One region of the Streptosporangium sp. NPDC000239 genome, then DNA from elsewhere that is predicted to be linked to it. Evidence: riboswitches for the same ligand, from Rfam matches in the RefSeq annotation. Region 1 holds a riboswitch; the other holds the start of a gene.
The links. A riboswitch is a leader RNA that binds a small molecule or an ion and turns the genes downstream of it on or off. The one in region 1 is predicted to bind glycine.
Positions count from the first base shown of each region.

Region 2: linked by a shared signal. The riboswitch ahead of gcvP (aminomethyl-transferring glycine dehydrogenase) and the one ahead of gcvT (glycine cleavage system aminomethyltransferase GcvT) in region 1 are both predicted to bind glycine.

Region 1 is NZ_JBEPEI010000002.1:126,819-134,278, reverse strand. It holds gene ABT340_RS06130 (hypothetical protein) at 1-163, opposite strand, end outside; gene ABT340_RS06125 (L-serine ammonia-lyase) at 276-1,652, opposite strand; gene gcvH (glycine cleavage system protein GcvH) at 1,738-2,127, opposite strand; gene gcvT (glycine cleavage system aminomethyltransferase GcvT) at 2,124-3,212, opposite strand; glycine riboswitch at 3,254-3,338, opposite strand; glycine riboswitch at 3,341-3,439, opposite strand; gene ABT340_RS06110 (hypothetical protein) at 3,579-4,331, shown strand; gene ABT340_RS06105 (TetR/AcrR family transcriptional regulator) at 4,443-5,048, shown strand; gene ABT340_RS06100 (alpha/beta fold hydrolase) at 5,045-5,884, shown strand; gene ABT340_RS06095 (maleylpyruvate isomerase family mycothiol-dependent enzyme) at 5,961-6,698, shown strand; gene ABT340_RS06090 (nickel/cobalt transporter) at 6,714-7,460, opposite strand, start outside.
Region 2 is NZ_JBEPEI010000008.1:131,541-139,000, reverse strand. It holds gene ABT340_RS21480 (sugar phosphate nucleotidyltransferase) at 1-1,256, shown strand, start outside; gene ABT340_RS21475 (double zinc ribbon and FHA domain-containing protein) at 1,503-2,015, shown strand; gene ftsR (transcriptional regulator FtsR) at 2,042-2,692, shown strand; gene ABT340_RS21465 (bifunctional nuclease family protein) at 2,772-3,242, shown strand; gene ABT340_RS21460 (MerR family transcriptional regulator) at 3,387-4,007, shown strand; glycine riboswitch at 4,022-4,113, shown strand; gene gcvP (aminomethyl-transferring glycine dehydrogenase) at 4,273-7,128, shown strand; gene ABT340_RS21450 (YfgM family protein) at 7,210-7,460, shown strand, end outside.

The sequences.
Region 1 (7,460 bases):
TCCCGGCGAGCAGGGCCAGCGCGAAGAACCAGTGAGAGCCACGGGAACCACGGGAGCCCGGGGAGCCGCTGTGGTCACGGTGGTCGCCGGGGAGGGCGGACGCGCGGTGGCGGGCCCGGCCTCCCGGACGTGTCTTCTCCGGCTGTGAGACCTTCGTCGGCACGACGTCCTCCCGACTCTCGGTGACAGCGGCACCCAGCATAGGGGCGCTACGGCGAGTGGCCGGGTGAGATGTCAAAGTTCGTGGAGTTTGGCGTGTTTGCCGGGAGGTCGGGTCAGCATTCGATGACGTTCACCGCCAGGCCGCCCCTGCTCGTCTCCTTGTACTTGTCGAGCATGTCGCGGCCGGTGTCACGCATCGTCTTGATCGCCTTGTCCAGGGAGACGAAGTGGCGGCCGTCGCCGCGCAGCGCGATCCTGGCCGCGGTGATGGCCTTGATCGAGGCCACCGCGTTGCGCTCGATGCACGGGATCTGCACCAGGCCGCCGATCGGGTCGCAGGTCAGCCCCAGGTTGTGCTCGATGCCGATCTCGGCGGCGTTCTCCACCTGCTCGGGGGTGCCGCCGAGCGCCTCGGTCAGCCCGGCCGCCGCCATCGAGCAGGCGGAGCCGACCTCGCCCTGGCAGCCGACCTCGGCGCCGGAGATGGAGGCGTTCTCCTTGAACAGCACGCCGATCGCCCCCGCGGTGAGCAGGAAGCGCACCACCCCGTCGTCGTCGGAGTTCGGGACGAACCGGTCGTAGTAGGTGAGCACGGCCGGGACGATGCCCGCCGCGCCGTTCGTCGGTGCCGTGACGACCCGCCCGCCCGCGGCGTTCTCCTCGTTCACCGCGAGGGCGAACAGCGAGACCCAGTCCATCGCGTGCAGCGGGTCCTTCTCCGCGGCCTCGCTCTGCAGCCTCCGGTGGAGCTGGTGGGCTCTGCGCCTGACCTTCAGGCCGCCGGGCAGCACGCCCTCCTTGGCGATGCCGCGCCCGACGCACTCGCTCATGACGCGCCACAGGTTCAGCAGCCGGTCGCGGATCTCCCGCTCGGACAGGCCGAAGGCCTTCTCGTTCTCCAGCATCAGCCCCGAGACGGAAAGACCCGTCTCCGTGCAGTGGCCGAGCAGTTCGGCCGCCGTGGTGAAGGGGTACGGCAGGACGGTGTCGTCCGGTTTGATGCGGTCGGCGCCGGTGGCGTTCTCGTCGACCACGAAGCCGCCGCCGACCGAGTAGTAGACCTTCTCCCGCAGGACGTCGCCGGTCTCCCCGAAGGCGGTGAACCGCATGCCGTTCGGGTGGTGCGGCAGGGAGATCTTGCGTTCGAAGACGAGATGCTCACCGACCACGAACGGGATCTCGCGGGAGCCGTACAACCGGATCGTTCCCGAGGCGCGCATGGCGGCCAGCCGTTCGTCGACGGTGTCGACGTCGACGAGTTCGGGTTTGTCGCCGGTCAGGCCGAGAAGGACGGCCTTGTCGCTGCCGTGGCCCTTGCCGGTCAGGCCGAGTGAGCCGTAGAGGATGACCTCGACCCGGGTGGTCTTGTCGAGCAGGCCGTCGTGGTCGAGCCCTCTGGCGAACCTGTGGGCGGCGGCCATCGGGCCGCCGGTGTGCGAGCTGGACGGGCCGATACCGATCTTGAAGAGGTCGAAGACGCTGATCGCCATTGATCTGCCCTGCCTTTGCGCTGTCCCGCGGTCGTGATCACGCGCGCCGGTGGACGCGCGTGATCACGACGCAAGATTAGATATTTCAGGATTCGCCCGAAGTGAGTGCCGTGTACTCCTCGGGGGACAGCAGGTCCTCCGGGTCACCCTCAAGCCGGACGCGGAACAGCCAGCCGTCGCCATAGGGGTCACTGTTGACCAGCGAGGGGTCGTCGACGACGGCCTCGTTGACCTCGACGACCTCACCGCCGACCGGCGCGAAGATGTCGCTCACCGACTTGGTCGACTCGACCTCGCCGACCGCCTCACCCGCGGTGAGCGAGGAACCGGCCTCGGGCAACTGGACGAAGACCACGTCACCGAGGGCGTTGGCGGCGTAGGCGGTGATGCCGACGGTCAGGGTCAGGCCGTCGTCTATGCCCGAGATCCACTCGTGCTCCTTGGTGTAGTGCAGCTCCTCGGGAATGTCACTCACTTTTTCCTCCTGTAGAAAGGCAGCTCAACGACCTCGACCGGCTCGTGACTGCCCCGGATGTCCACGGCCAGTCCAGCGGACGTTCCGTTGTCCACGTAGGCCATGGCGATCGGCCTGCCCAGGGTCTGGGAAGGCGCTCCGCTGGTCACCTCTCCGACGACGACGCCGTCGCCGGAGACCACCGGATACCCGTGGCGGGGCACCCTGCGGCCGGTCGCGATCAGTCCCACCAGGCGGCGGGCCGGGGGGACGTCCTTGAGCGGCTCAAGGGCGGCCCTGCCGACGAAGTCGCCTGGTTTGTCAAACCTCACCACACGGCCGAGCCCCGCGTCGAACGGGGTGAGATCAGCGGAGAGCTCGTTGCCGTACAGCGGCATCCCCGCCTCAAGACGGAGGGTGTCACGCGCCGAAAGCCCGGCGGGCAGCAGGCCGTACGGCTCGCCCGCCTTGGTGAGCGCGGCCCACAGCGGCTCGGCGTCGTCGGCGGCGACGAACAGCTCGAAGCCGTCCTCGCCGGTGTAGCCGGTGCGGGCGACGAGGGCGGAGAGCCCGGCGACGGTCGCGGGAAGGCCCGCGTAGTACTTCAGGCCGTCGAGGTCGGCGTCGGTGAGCCCGCCCAGGATCTCGCGGGAGCGCGGCCCCTGTACCGCGACCAGCGCGTACTGCTCGGAGCGGTCCTCGACCGCGGCCTCGAAGGCCCCGGCGCGCTCGGTCAGCTCGGCGGCGACCCGGGGGTAGTTGGAGGCGTTGGCGACGACCATGAACTCCTGGTCGGCCAGGCGGTAGACGATCAGGTCGTCGAGCACGCCGCCCTGGGGATCGACGATCATCGTGTAGCGGGCGCGTCCCGGCTCAAGGGCGGAGATGTGACCGACGAGCGCGTAGTCGAGGGCCTCGCCTGCCTGCGGGCCCGTCACGAAGATCTCTCCCATGTGGGAGAGGTCGAACAGGCCGGCCGCCTGGCGGACCGCGTTGTGCTCGGCGGACTCGCTTCCGTAGCGCAGCGGCATCAGCCAGCCCGCGAAGTCGGTCAGCGTCGCGCCGAGGGCCTCGTGAACACCGCGCAGCGGCGTGGGTCGGGACATGTTCGCACCTCAGACAGGGGTCGGATGAGAAGCATCCTCCCCCTCTGTCATGGATGCCTGAGAGCTTCGCCCGATTTTTGCCGGACTTTCACCTTCGGCGAGGCCGTACGGCCTGCTTTCCAGAGGCACCTACCCACGCGGTCCTTTGCCTTGAGAGGTTTGCGGGGAGGGCTTGCTCCTTCAGGGGTCCTGGCCTGGATGTCAGGACGCTCTCCCGCGCGGGCTCGTCGGTGTCCCGGCCAGCCTAACCGTAGGCGAGGGCCGAGCGAAATCCCCGGGTCGGGACAGAGTGTCCGGTTAGGCGTGATCATGACGGCTCTCGCATAACCTGAAGGTGCAGTGGGGGATTTGTTCCAACATCGAATCGTGGAAACAGGACGGCTACCGCTCTTCTGTTTCTTCGTCGCGCTGATCGTCGCCTTCGTCTTCACCCGCATCAACGTCCGGCTCATCCGCGCCAAGATCGGCTGGTTCGGCAACGTCAGCGTCGGCGACATGCACATCCACCATGTGGTGTTCGGCGTGGTGCTGACGATGCTCGGCGGGGTCTCCGGCCTGCTCGTCTCCGGCGTTTCCCAGGGGTGGTACGCCCTGACCGCGGCCGTCTTCGGGGTGGGCGCCGCCCTCATCCTGGACGAGTTCGCGCTGATCCTGCACCTGCACGACGTCTACTGGGAGGAGGAGGGCCGCACGTCGGTCGACGCGGTGTTCATCGCGATCGCCGTCACCGGTCTGCTCCTGCTCGGCCTGCGCCCGCTGGGCTGGGAGCGGCCGGACGGCACGCCGCAGGGGACGTGGCTGGCGGTCGGCTTCCTCGTGCTCAATCTCATGCTCGCCGTGGTCACCCTGCTGAAGGGGAAGATCTGGACGGGCATGGTCGGTCTGTTCGTCCCGCTGCTGCTGATCGTCGGGGCGCTGCGGCTGGCCCGGCCCGGCTCCCCCTGGGCCCACTGGTTCTTCGCCCCGGGCTCCCGAAGGCCGAGGCCCTGGAAACTGGCCAGGGCGCAGCGCCGTGAGGAGCGCTGGCGTCGCCCGGCCATCAAGGTCAAGATCGCCTTCCAGGAGTTCGTCTCCGGCCGTCACGACCTGCCCTCCTCCCGCCTGCGGCCACGCCGCTGACCTCGGTGAACCGCCGTGCCGTACTGTCGCGCGCCCGGTGAAACTAATCTCATTAGACAGAAGCTAATGGGATTAGTTACAGTCTAGGGGTTCTAGGAGAGAGGGGCGCGTATGGCGCGGGCCGGGTTGACGACGGATCGGGTGACGCTCGCCGGTGCCGAACTGGCCGACGAGGTCGGGTTCGACCGGCTGACCATGTCGGCGGTGGCACGACGGCTCGGGGTGAAGGACGCCAGCCTCTACGCGCACGTTCGCGGCCTTGAGGACCTGCGCGGCCGGATCGCCCTGCTGGCGGCCGACGAGAAGAGCGTCCGCATCGCGGAGGCCACCGCGGGGCTGGCGGGCAGGGACGCGCTGGTCGCGTACGCGACCGCCTACCGGGACTACGCCCGCGAACACCCGGGCCGCTACATGGCGACGCAGATCCCCACGGAGATCGACCCCGAGCTCCTGGCCGCGGCGCGCGGGCCGCGGCGCGCGATCGAGCTGACCTACGGCATGTTGCGCGCCTACGCCCTCGGGGAGCCCGACCTGACCGACGCGGTACGGCTGCTGCGCAGCATGCTGCACGGCTTCATCAGCCTTGAGGCGGCGGGCGGGTTCGCGCACTCGCGCCCGGCCGAGGAGTCGTGGTCACGCTGCCTCGACGCCCTGCACACCCTCCTGGAGCGCTGGCCCGCCGATCACGAACCACACGGTGAAGGAGACAGGACATGACCGAGACGACCACCGGACGCCTGCGTGTGGACGGCGCCGAGCTGTACTACGAGGTGCGGGGGCGCGGGCCGCTCCTGCTGCTGATCCCCGGCGGCACCGGCGGCGCCGCCTCCTTCGAGGAGATCGTCGACGACCTGGCCGCCGACCGCACGGTCGTCACCTACGATCCGCGCGGCCTGTCCAACAGCCCGCTGGACGACCCGGCGGCGCCTCAGCGGGTGGAACAGCACGCCGAGGACGCCCTCGGGCTGATCGACCTGCTGTCCCCCGGGGAGCCCGTAAGCGTGGCGGGCTGCAGCTCGGGGGCGATCGTCGCGATGCGCCTGCTCACCGCCCACCCCGGGCGGATCGCACGTGTCGTGGCGCACGAGCCGCCGCTGGCCGAGGTGCTGCCGGACGCCGCCGAGCACCGCGTGATGCTCGCCCGTGTCCGGGAGGCCTTCGACCGGGAGGGGCCGATGGCCGCGGCGACCGTGCTCGCGGCCGGTCTCAGGCGCCCGGGGGAGAGCGCCGGCGCGCGGCCCGCCGCCGAGCTGTCCCCCAGGGCGGCCGCGCGCGTCGAACGGTCGATGGCCGACGCCCCCTACTTCATCGGGCGTGTCATCCCGAGCTTCATGGCCCACGTCCCGGACGTGGACCGGCTGCGGGCCCTGTCGGACCGGCTCGTGCTCGCGGCCGGGGCGGACTCCCACGGCGAACTGCCCTACCGTCCCGCGGCCCTCCTGGCAGAGCGGTTCGGCACGGAGCTGGTCCACTTCCCCGGCGGGCACACGGGGCTCAGCACCCACCCCGCCGAGTTCGGGAAGCTGCTTCGCGAGGTGCTCGACGCCCGGTGACACCGGGGCGCGGCGTCCACCGGCCGAGCGGAAAACAGGGAGAGGACCGTCGGGGCCGTACGGCATGATGCCGCCCATGGATCACACTCGCTATCTCGACCTGATCCGCGCCGACGGTGATCTCCTGCTCGCGGCCGCGGAGCGGGGGCTGGACGCCCGGGTGCCGTCGTGCCCCGGCTGGACCGGCCGTGACCTGCTCCACCACGTCGGAGGGGTCTACGACCACAAGGTCCTGTGCATGCGGCTCGGGCGTGACCCGCAGAAGGCCGAGCGGGCGCCGCTGCCCGGCGACGCCGCGCTCAGGGACTGGTTCCTCTCCCAGCGTGAGACGCTGCTCGACCAGCTCGTCATGCGCGGGCCGGGCGCGCCCTCCCACACCTGGTTCCCGCCGGACCGGACGGTCGGCTTCTGGTACCGCAGGATGGCCCACGAGACGGTCGTCCACCGGATCGACGCCGAGTTGATCGACGGGGGGCCGACCCCGGTCGACCCCGAGCCGGCGGCCGACGGCGTCGACGAGCTGCTCGGTTTCATCACCCACGACTTCGGCGGCAGGCCCGAACGGGAGCAGGGCGTCGGCCGTACGGTCGTGCTGGGCTGCGGGGACCGGGAGTGGGCGCTGACGCTGCGCGCGGACCGCGCGGTGTGGGCGAAGGAGGGGGCGACGCCGGACGCGCGGATCGACGGCGAGCCGGAGGACCTCCTGCTCCACCTGTGGAACCGGCGCGGGGCGGGCGGCAACTCCCTCAGGAGCTCCGGTGACGTGGACGCGCTCGCCGGGCTGTGGGCGCGCCTGCAGGAGGAGACCCAGTAGGCGGTCCGGGGTCGTTCACGCGGCGCCGATGAGGCTCCGCACGGTCAGGCCGAGACCGAGCAGCATGACGGCCACGGCGGTGCCGATCGGCAGGAGCGAGGACAGGCGGCTCGCCACGCCGTTTCCCCCGGCCGCCAGGCGGCCGAGACGCCCGGCGAGTTTGACCAGCAGCAGCCCGGTGAGGGTGAGCGTGCCCGCCATGCCGAGGCCGTACGCCAGGATCAGCGCGATCCCGAACCATGTGCGGCCGAGGCCGATCGCGCCCAGCAGGACGACGAGCGCCGAGGGGCTGGGCACCAGCCCTCCGGCCACGCCCAGGCCGACCAGCCCGCGCCGGGAGCGGGGCGTCGGCTCGCGGGGGAGGTCCTCCTCGGCCCGCCGTTCGAGGACGGCGACCGGCGCGTACCCGTGGGCCGCGCCGCCGGGGACCTCCCGGACGGGGGAACGCCGGGGAACGAGGGGAGCACGGCCGTGGGTGTGGCCGTGACCGTGGGCGGGGGCCTCGCCGGTGCGGTGGGCATGCCAGGCGGAGCGCAGCAGCCCGGCCCCGACCAGGGTGATCAGCAGACCGCTGACCAGGCCGAGCCAGGCGAGCACCGCCTCGCCGGTGAGCGCGGACAGGACGGTCAGCAGCAGACCGGCCACCAGGACGCCGACGGTGTGGGTCACGGTGACGGTCGCGCCGACGATCAGCGCGTCACGCGGGCGTCCCCATCTGCCCGCCAGGTAGGCGGCCATGATGGTCTTGCCGTGTCCCGGGAT
Region 2 (7,460 bases), on a different contig from region 1:
AGGGCGCCTCGGTCATCACCTCCCGGGACTCCTCCCGGGCGGCCAGGGCGCTGAAGCGGGCCGTGATCAGCGCGCTGACCGCCAGCGCGATCAACGTGCTCGACCTGGAGGCGGCCCCGCTGCCCGTCTCGCGCTTCCACACCGCCAGGGAGAACGCGGTCGGCGGGATCGCGTTGCGCACCACCCCGGGCGACCCGCAGAGCGTGGACATCGTCTTCATGGACGAGCACGGCGCCGACCTCTCCCAGGGCGCCCAGCGCAAACTGGAGCGGGTCTTCTCCCGCCAGGAGTTCCGCCGAGCCTTCCCCGGGGAGATCGCCGAGCTGAGCTTCCCGGCCAGGGCGATCGAGGACTACACCTACGAGCTGCTGCGCTGCGTGGACGTCACCGGGGTGCGCGACGCCGACCTGAAGGTCGTCGTCGACTGCGCGGGCGGCACGTCCTCACTGGTGCTGCCCAGCCTCCTGGGCAGGGTCGGCGTCGAGGTGCTCACCGTCAACAACCGCCTGGACGACGCCTCGCCGACCGAGACCCTCGCCGAGCGCCGCCGGGCCCTGCAACGCCTGTCCGAGCTGGTCGGCTCGGCCAGGGCGGCCTTCGGCGTGCGCTTCGACCCGGTGGGGGAGCGGATCGCGCTCGTCGACGAGACGGGCCAGCTGATCAGCGAGGAGCGCGCCCTGCTGGTCGTACTCGACCTGGTCGCCGCAGAGCGGCGTGGCGGCAGGGTGGCCCTGCCGGTCACCACGACCCGGGTGGCCGAGCAGGTCTGCCGCTTCCACGGCGTGCAGGTCGAGTGGACCTCGACCGCGCTGGACGCGCTGACCACCGCGGCCAGGGCGGAGGGCATGGTCTTCGCCGCGGACGGGCGGGGCGGCTTCGTGGTACCCGAGTTCGGCCCGACGGTCGACGGCCTGGCGGTGTTCCTGCGGCTGCTCGGCCTGGTCGCCAGGACCCGCCTTTCGCTCAGCCAGATCGACGCCAGGATCCCGCAGGCCCGGTTGCTGCGCCGTACGGTCCCCACGCCGTGGGCCGCCAAGGGCGTGGTGATGCGCTCGGTCATCGAGGCCGCCGAGCTGTACCGGATAGACACGACCGACGGGGTGCGCGTCGTGGCGCAGGACGGCAGCTGGGCGCTGGTGCTGCCGGACCCGGCCGAGGCGGTGACCCACCTGTGGGCGGAGGCGGGGGACGTCGACTCGGCGCAGAGCCTGATCGAGCACTGGGCCAGGGTCGTGGAGGGGGCGGCGGCGACCTGAGGCCTCCCCTGGGATCCCCGGTCCGGAGAGCGCGAAAACCCAGCGCGGCGGCATGGACCGGGGCGCCGCCCGGCGGTAACTTTGTCCTCGACCGAACCCGTCCTCGAGCGTCGGACTTGATCTTTCTCGCTATTCGGTGTATGTTGCGGCATTCGCAGTCTGAGCAAATACTTGAGAAGCGATGAAGCGAGGCGCGCGTACCGAGAACCGTTGCCGCGTCCTCGCGGTAGGAGGCCGAGCCGATCGATGCCGAGCGTCTACTGCACGCAGTGCGGTCATGCCAACCCTGAGGACGCCCGTTTCTGTTCACGATGCGGGTCGCCGCTGACCAGGTTCGACTCCCCGGGGGACAGTACGTCGACGATCTCCCTGTCCGGGATCGAGGCCTACGAGGCGGAGACGGGAGAGACGCTTCTCGCCGAGCGGCAGGCCGTCGAGCAACTGCCTCCGGGCGCCGCGCTGCTCGTCGCCATGCGTGGTCCCAACGCGGGCAGCCGCTTCCTGCTGGACAGCGACCTGACCACGGTCGGCCGTCACCCCGAGAGTGACATCTTCCTGGACGACATCACCGTCTCGCGGCGTCACGTCGAGTTCTACCGGCGCGGCGGAGGGGTGTTCACCGTCCGTGACGTCGGCAGCCTCAACGGCACCTACGTCAACCGCGAGCGGATCGAGGAGGTCCCGCTCTACGGCGGCGACGAGGTGCAGATCGGCAAGTTCCGCCTGGTCTTCCTCACCCGTGGCGCCGCTGGAGGATGATGAGCTCCCAGGCGGCTCGTTCGCACATGAGCATCGGGGAGGTGCTCGCCCTGTTGCAGGGCGAGTTCCCCGACGTCAGCATCTCCAAGATCCGTTTCCTGGAGGGCGAGGGGTTGATCGAGCCGGAGCGCAGTCCCTCCGGCTACCGGAAGTTCAGTTACGCCGACGTCGAGCGGCTGCGTTACATCCTCGGCGAGCAGCGCGACCGTTACCTGCCGCTGCGTGTGATCAAGGACCGGCTCGAGGCCGCGGACCGCGAGGACCGGCCGGTCACCCCTCCGCGGGCCCTTCCCGGCGAGGCGCCGCCGGAGGTTCGTCTCACCCGCAAGGAACTGCTCGCCGCCGCCGAGCTCGACGAGGAGACCCTCACCGAGCTTGAGGACTTCGGCCTGCTCGCCGCGGTCGCCCGCCACTACGACGCCGAGGCGCTGGCCGTGGCCCGCAGCGTGGGGGCACTGGCCGCCTTCGGGCTCAGGGCACGCCACCTGCGGGTCGTCAAGGCCGCGGCCGAGCGGGAGGCCACCCTCGTCGAACAGGCCATCGCGCCGTTGCTTCGCCGCCGAGGCCCGGGGGCCATCGACCGGGCCGACGAGACCGCCAAGGAGATTTCTGGTCTTCTGCTGGAATTGCACGCCTCGCTCCTGCGTTCCGCCGTGCGTGGGGGCTTGGGCCGGTGAGAACCTGACCAGGCACTCGTCCCCTCACGAGTGTTACGTTGAACAAACCGGTCATAATCCAGCGAAGACGGAGCAGCCCGTGTTGCAGATGGAGGTCGTGGGCGTTCGGGTTGAGATGCCCTCAAACCAGCCTATTGTCCTGCTGAAGGAGGCACATGGGGAGCGGTACCTGCCGATCTGGATCGGCATGACCGAGGCGACGGCGATCGCGATGGCCCAGGCCGAAGAGCCGCCACCCCGGCCACTCACCCATGACCTCTTCCGCGACGTGCTCGACGCGCTCGGCGTCCGGCTGAGCACCGTGAACATCGTCGCACTCCGTGATGGGATCTTCTTCGCCGATCTCGTGTTCTCCAACGGGGTCGAGGTGAGCGCCCGTCCTTCGGACTCCATAGCCCTGGCGTTGCGTACGGGAGCCCGTATCTTCGCCAGTGAGGACATCGTCAGGGAGGCGGGGGTGATCATTCCCGACGACCAGGAGGACGAGGTGGAGAAGTTCAGGGAGTTCCTTGACACGATCACGCCCGAGGACTTCGGTCGCGCGGGGTAGGTATTTCGGTGCATTTACGCTTCACGACGCGCCGGGGAGGGTCGTTGACTGATCTTGGCCCCAGTCCTACGGTGCAAGTGAAACCCGCGGCTGTGCGCAAACCCCCAGATCAGGCCGCGGGATGAGAGAAAGCCGGAGGTCCGCGTGGCGGTCAGCAGCGGCGAGGGTAGAAACGCCGACCAGGATGACCCGGAACGGCGCGGGGAGGCACGTCAGCGTGCGGGCGAAGAGGGCCTGCTGTTCGACGGGCAGCCGGTGAAACTGCCCGCCGACATCGGATACCGCGGTCCCACCGCCTGTGCCGCGGCCGACATCACCTATCGGCAGCTGGACTACTGGGCGCGCACCGGTCTGGTCGAGCCCACGGTCAGGGCCGCTCACGGTTCGGGTTCCCAGCGCCTGTACGGCTTCCGCGACATCCTGGTGCTCAAGGTCGTCAAACGGCTGCTCGACACGGGTGTGTCCCTCCAGCAGATCCGCATCGCCGTCCAGCACCTGCGCGACCGCGGCGTCAACGACCTGGCCCAGATCACCCTCATGAGCGACGGGGTGAGCGTGTACGAGTGCACCTCACCCGACGAGGTCATCGACCTGCTCCAGGGAGGGCAGGGTGTCTTCGGCATAGCCCTCGGCCGCGTCTGGCAGGAGGTGGAGGGCTCCCTGGCCGACCTGCCCGGAGAGCGCGCGGAGTCCGGCCAGAGCCCTTTAGGCGATCACCACGCGGATGAGCTGGCCCGTCGTCGCCGGGCTCGCCGCACCGGGTAAGGTTGTCTCGCTGCTGACTCTGCGCGGGAGAGACCCCGGCATGATCGGGGCGCCGAAGGAGCAACCTCCCCGGAATCTCTCAGGCACCCGGTACCGCGTGGGCGAGGCGACTCTGGAAAGCAGGCACGCCCGCCAGGCGCGTCTCACCGACGGGGAAAGCCTTCCACGCACCGGAAGGTGAAACTCTCAGGTCGCGATGACAGAGGGGGAGATCCGGCATACGCCCGCGCCCAGCGCCGGTCTCCAACGTCTCGGGAGGCTTCCCATGACCGACCTGTCACCGCTCAGCGAGCTGACCCCCCCGCCGTTCGCCACCCGTCACATCGGGCCCGCGGACGCCGACCAGACCCGCATGCTCGAGGCGGTCGGATTCGCCTCGACCGCCGACCTGGTCGCGGTGGCCGTCCCCGAGGCCATCAGGGCGAAGGACAGGCTCAACCTCCCGCCCGCCGCGAGCGAGACGGAGGCCATCGCCGAGCTGCGCGCCCTCGCCGGGCGTAACACCGTGCTCACCTCGATGATCGGCCTGGGCTACCACGACACGATCACCCCGGCGGTCATCCGCCGCAACCTCCTGGAGAACCCCGGCTGGTACACCGCCTACACGCCCTACCAGCCCGAGATCTCCCAGGGGCGCCTTGAGGCCCTGCTCAACTTCCAGACGGTCGTCTCCGACCTGACCGGTCTCGACGTGGCGGGCGCCTCCCTGCTGGACGAGGCCACCGCCGCCGCCGAGGCGATGACGCTGGCCCGCAGGGCGGTGCGCGGCTCCTCGAACGTGTTCGTCGTCGACGCCGGCTCGCTGCCGCAGACCAAGGCCGTGCTGCGCACCAGGGCCGAGCCGCTCGGCATCGAGCTGGTCGAGAGCGACTTCACCGAGGCCCTTCCCGACTGTTTCGGCGTGCTCGTGCAGTACCCCGGGGCCGACGGCGAGATCAGGGACTTCCGCGCCGTCGCCGAGGCCGCCCACGCGCGCGGCGCCCAGGTGGTGGCCGCCGCCGACCTGCTGGCCCTGACCCTGCTGGCCGCCCCCGGCGAGCTCGGCGCCGACATCGCGATCGGCTCCTCGCAGCGCTTCGGCGTCCCGCTGGGCTTCGGCGGCCCGCACGCCGCCTACATGGCCGTCCGCGACGGCCTGCAGCGGCAGATGCCCGGCCGCCTGGTCGGCGTCTCCCAGGCCGCCGACGGCCGCCCCGCCTACCGCCTGGCGCTGCAGACCCGTGAGCAGCACATCCGCAGGGAGAAGGCGACCAGCAACATCTGCACCGCGCAGGTGCTGCTCGCGGTCATCGCGGGCATGTACGCCGTCTACCACGGCCCCGAGGGCCTTCGCAGGATCGCCAGGCGCGTCCACCGGCACGCCGTCGTGCTGGCCGCGGGCCTGCGCCACGGAGGCGTCGAGGTCGTCCACGACGCCTTCTTCGACACCGTGCTCGCCCGGGTGCCCGGCCGCGCCGCCCGGATCGTGGCCGCGGCCCGCGACAACGGCGTCAACCTGCGCCTGGTCGACGCCGACCACGTCGGTGTCACCTGCGACGAGCGGACCGAGCAGCTCCACCTGGAGCAGGTCCTGGCCGCCTTCGAGGTCAGCGGCGCCGTACTGACCGACCTGGACGCCGCGGCGCACGACGCGCTGCCCGAGGGGCTGGCGCGCACCGGCGACTACCTGACCCACCCGGTCTTCCACAGCCACAGGTCGGAGACGGCCATGCTGCGCTACCTGCGCAGGCTCCAGGACAAGGACGTCGCGCTCGACCGGTCGATGATCCCCCTCGGCTCGTGCACCATGAAGCTCAACGCGACCACCGAGATGGAGCCGATCACCTGGCCCGAGTTCGCCGGGCTGCACCCCTACGCCCCCGCGGAGCAGGCCGAGGGCTACACGGAGCTGGTGCGGGAGCTTGAGGGCTGGCTGGCCGAGGTCACCGGCTACGACGCGGTCTCCATCCAGCCGAACGCGGGCTCCCAGGGTGAGTTCGCCGGGCTGCTGGCGATCCGCGCCTACCACCACGCCCGCGGCGAGGCCCATCGCGACGTCTGCCTGATCCCCTCCTCCGCGCACGGCACCAACGCCGCCAGCGCGGTCATGGCCGGTATGCGGGTCGTCGTGGTCGCCTGCGACGACAACGGCAACGTGGACCTCGCCGACCTCGACGCCAAGCTCGGCAAGCACCGCGACCGGCTCGCCGCGATCATGGTGACCTACCCCTCGACGCACGGCGTCTACGAGGAGACCATCACCCAGATCTGCGAGCGGGTGCACGAGGCGGGCGGCCAGGTCTACGTCGACGGCGCCAACCTCAACGCCCTGGTCGGCCTGGCCAAGCCGGGCGAGTTCGGGGCGGACGTCTCCCACCTGAACCTGCACAAGACCTTCTGCATCCCGCACGGCGGCGGCGGCCCCGGCGTCGGCCCCGTCGCGGTCCGCGCCCACCTCGCCGGCTACCTGCCCGGTCACCCGCTGCGCGACGACTCGCCGGTCGGTCCCGTCTCCGCCGCGCCGTACGGTTCGGCGGGCATCCTGCCCATCTCCTGGGCCTACGTCAGGATGATGGGCGCAGACGGGCTCAAGGCGGCCACCGAGCAGGCCATCCTGTCGGCCAACTACCTGGCCCGCAGGCTCGCCCCGTACTACCCCGTCCTCTACACCGGCCGGGGCGGCCTGGTCGCCCACGAGTGCATCGTGGACCTGCGCCAGATCACCAAGGAGACCGGTGTGACCGTGGACGACGTGGCCAAGCGCCTGGTCGACTACGGCTTCCACGCTCCCACCATGTCCTTCCCGGTGGCCGGTACGCTGATGATCGAGCCGACCGAGAGCGAGGACCTGGCCGAGCTCGACCGGTTCTGCGAGGCGATGATCGCGATCAGGGGGGAGATCGAGAAGGTCGCCTCCGGCGCCTACGACAAGACCGACAACCCGCTGCGCAACGCCCCGCACACGGCCGCCTGCCTGCTGGCCGACGACTGGGAGCACGCCTACTCGCGGGCCGAGGCGGCCTACCCGCTGCCGTCGGTGCGCGAGGCCAAGTACTGGTCGCCGGTCCGCCGGATCGACCAGGCGTACGGCGACCGCAATCTGGTGTGCGCCTGCCCTCCGCTTGAGGCCTACGAGGACTGATTCGCACCGTTAAGATCCACCTCGTGGACAGGGCTCCGGGCCACCGGGCCCGGGGCGATTCCTTACCCGGAGGGACCCTGCATGCCAGAGGTGGACACCCGACCGCTGGAGACCGCGCGGCAGCTGGCCGAGGACGGTGACCTGGACGGCGCCGCGGTGATTCTCGCGGAGCTGGCCGCGGACCCCGAGGGGCCCGACCGCGCGCAGGCGGCGGTCGGGCTGGCGGTGGTGCTCGAGGAGCGGGGGGACGCGGCCGACGCCAGGGCGGCGGCCCGTGCCGCGCTGGCCACCGGCCATCCCGAGTTCGCCGGGCAGGCCGCCTGCCTGCTCGC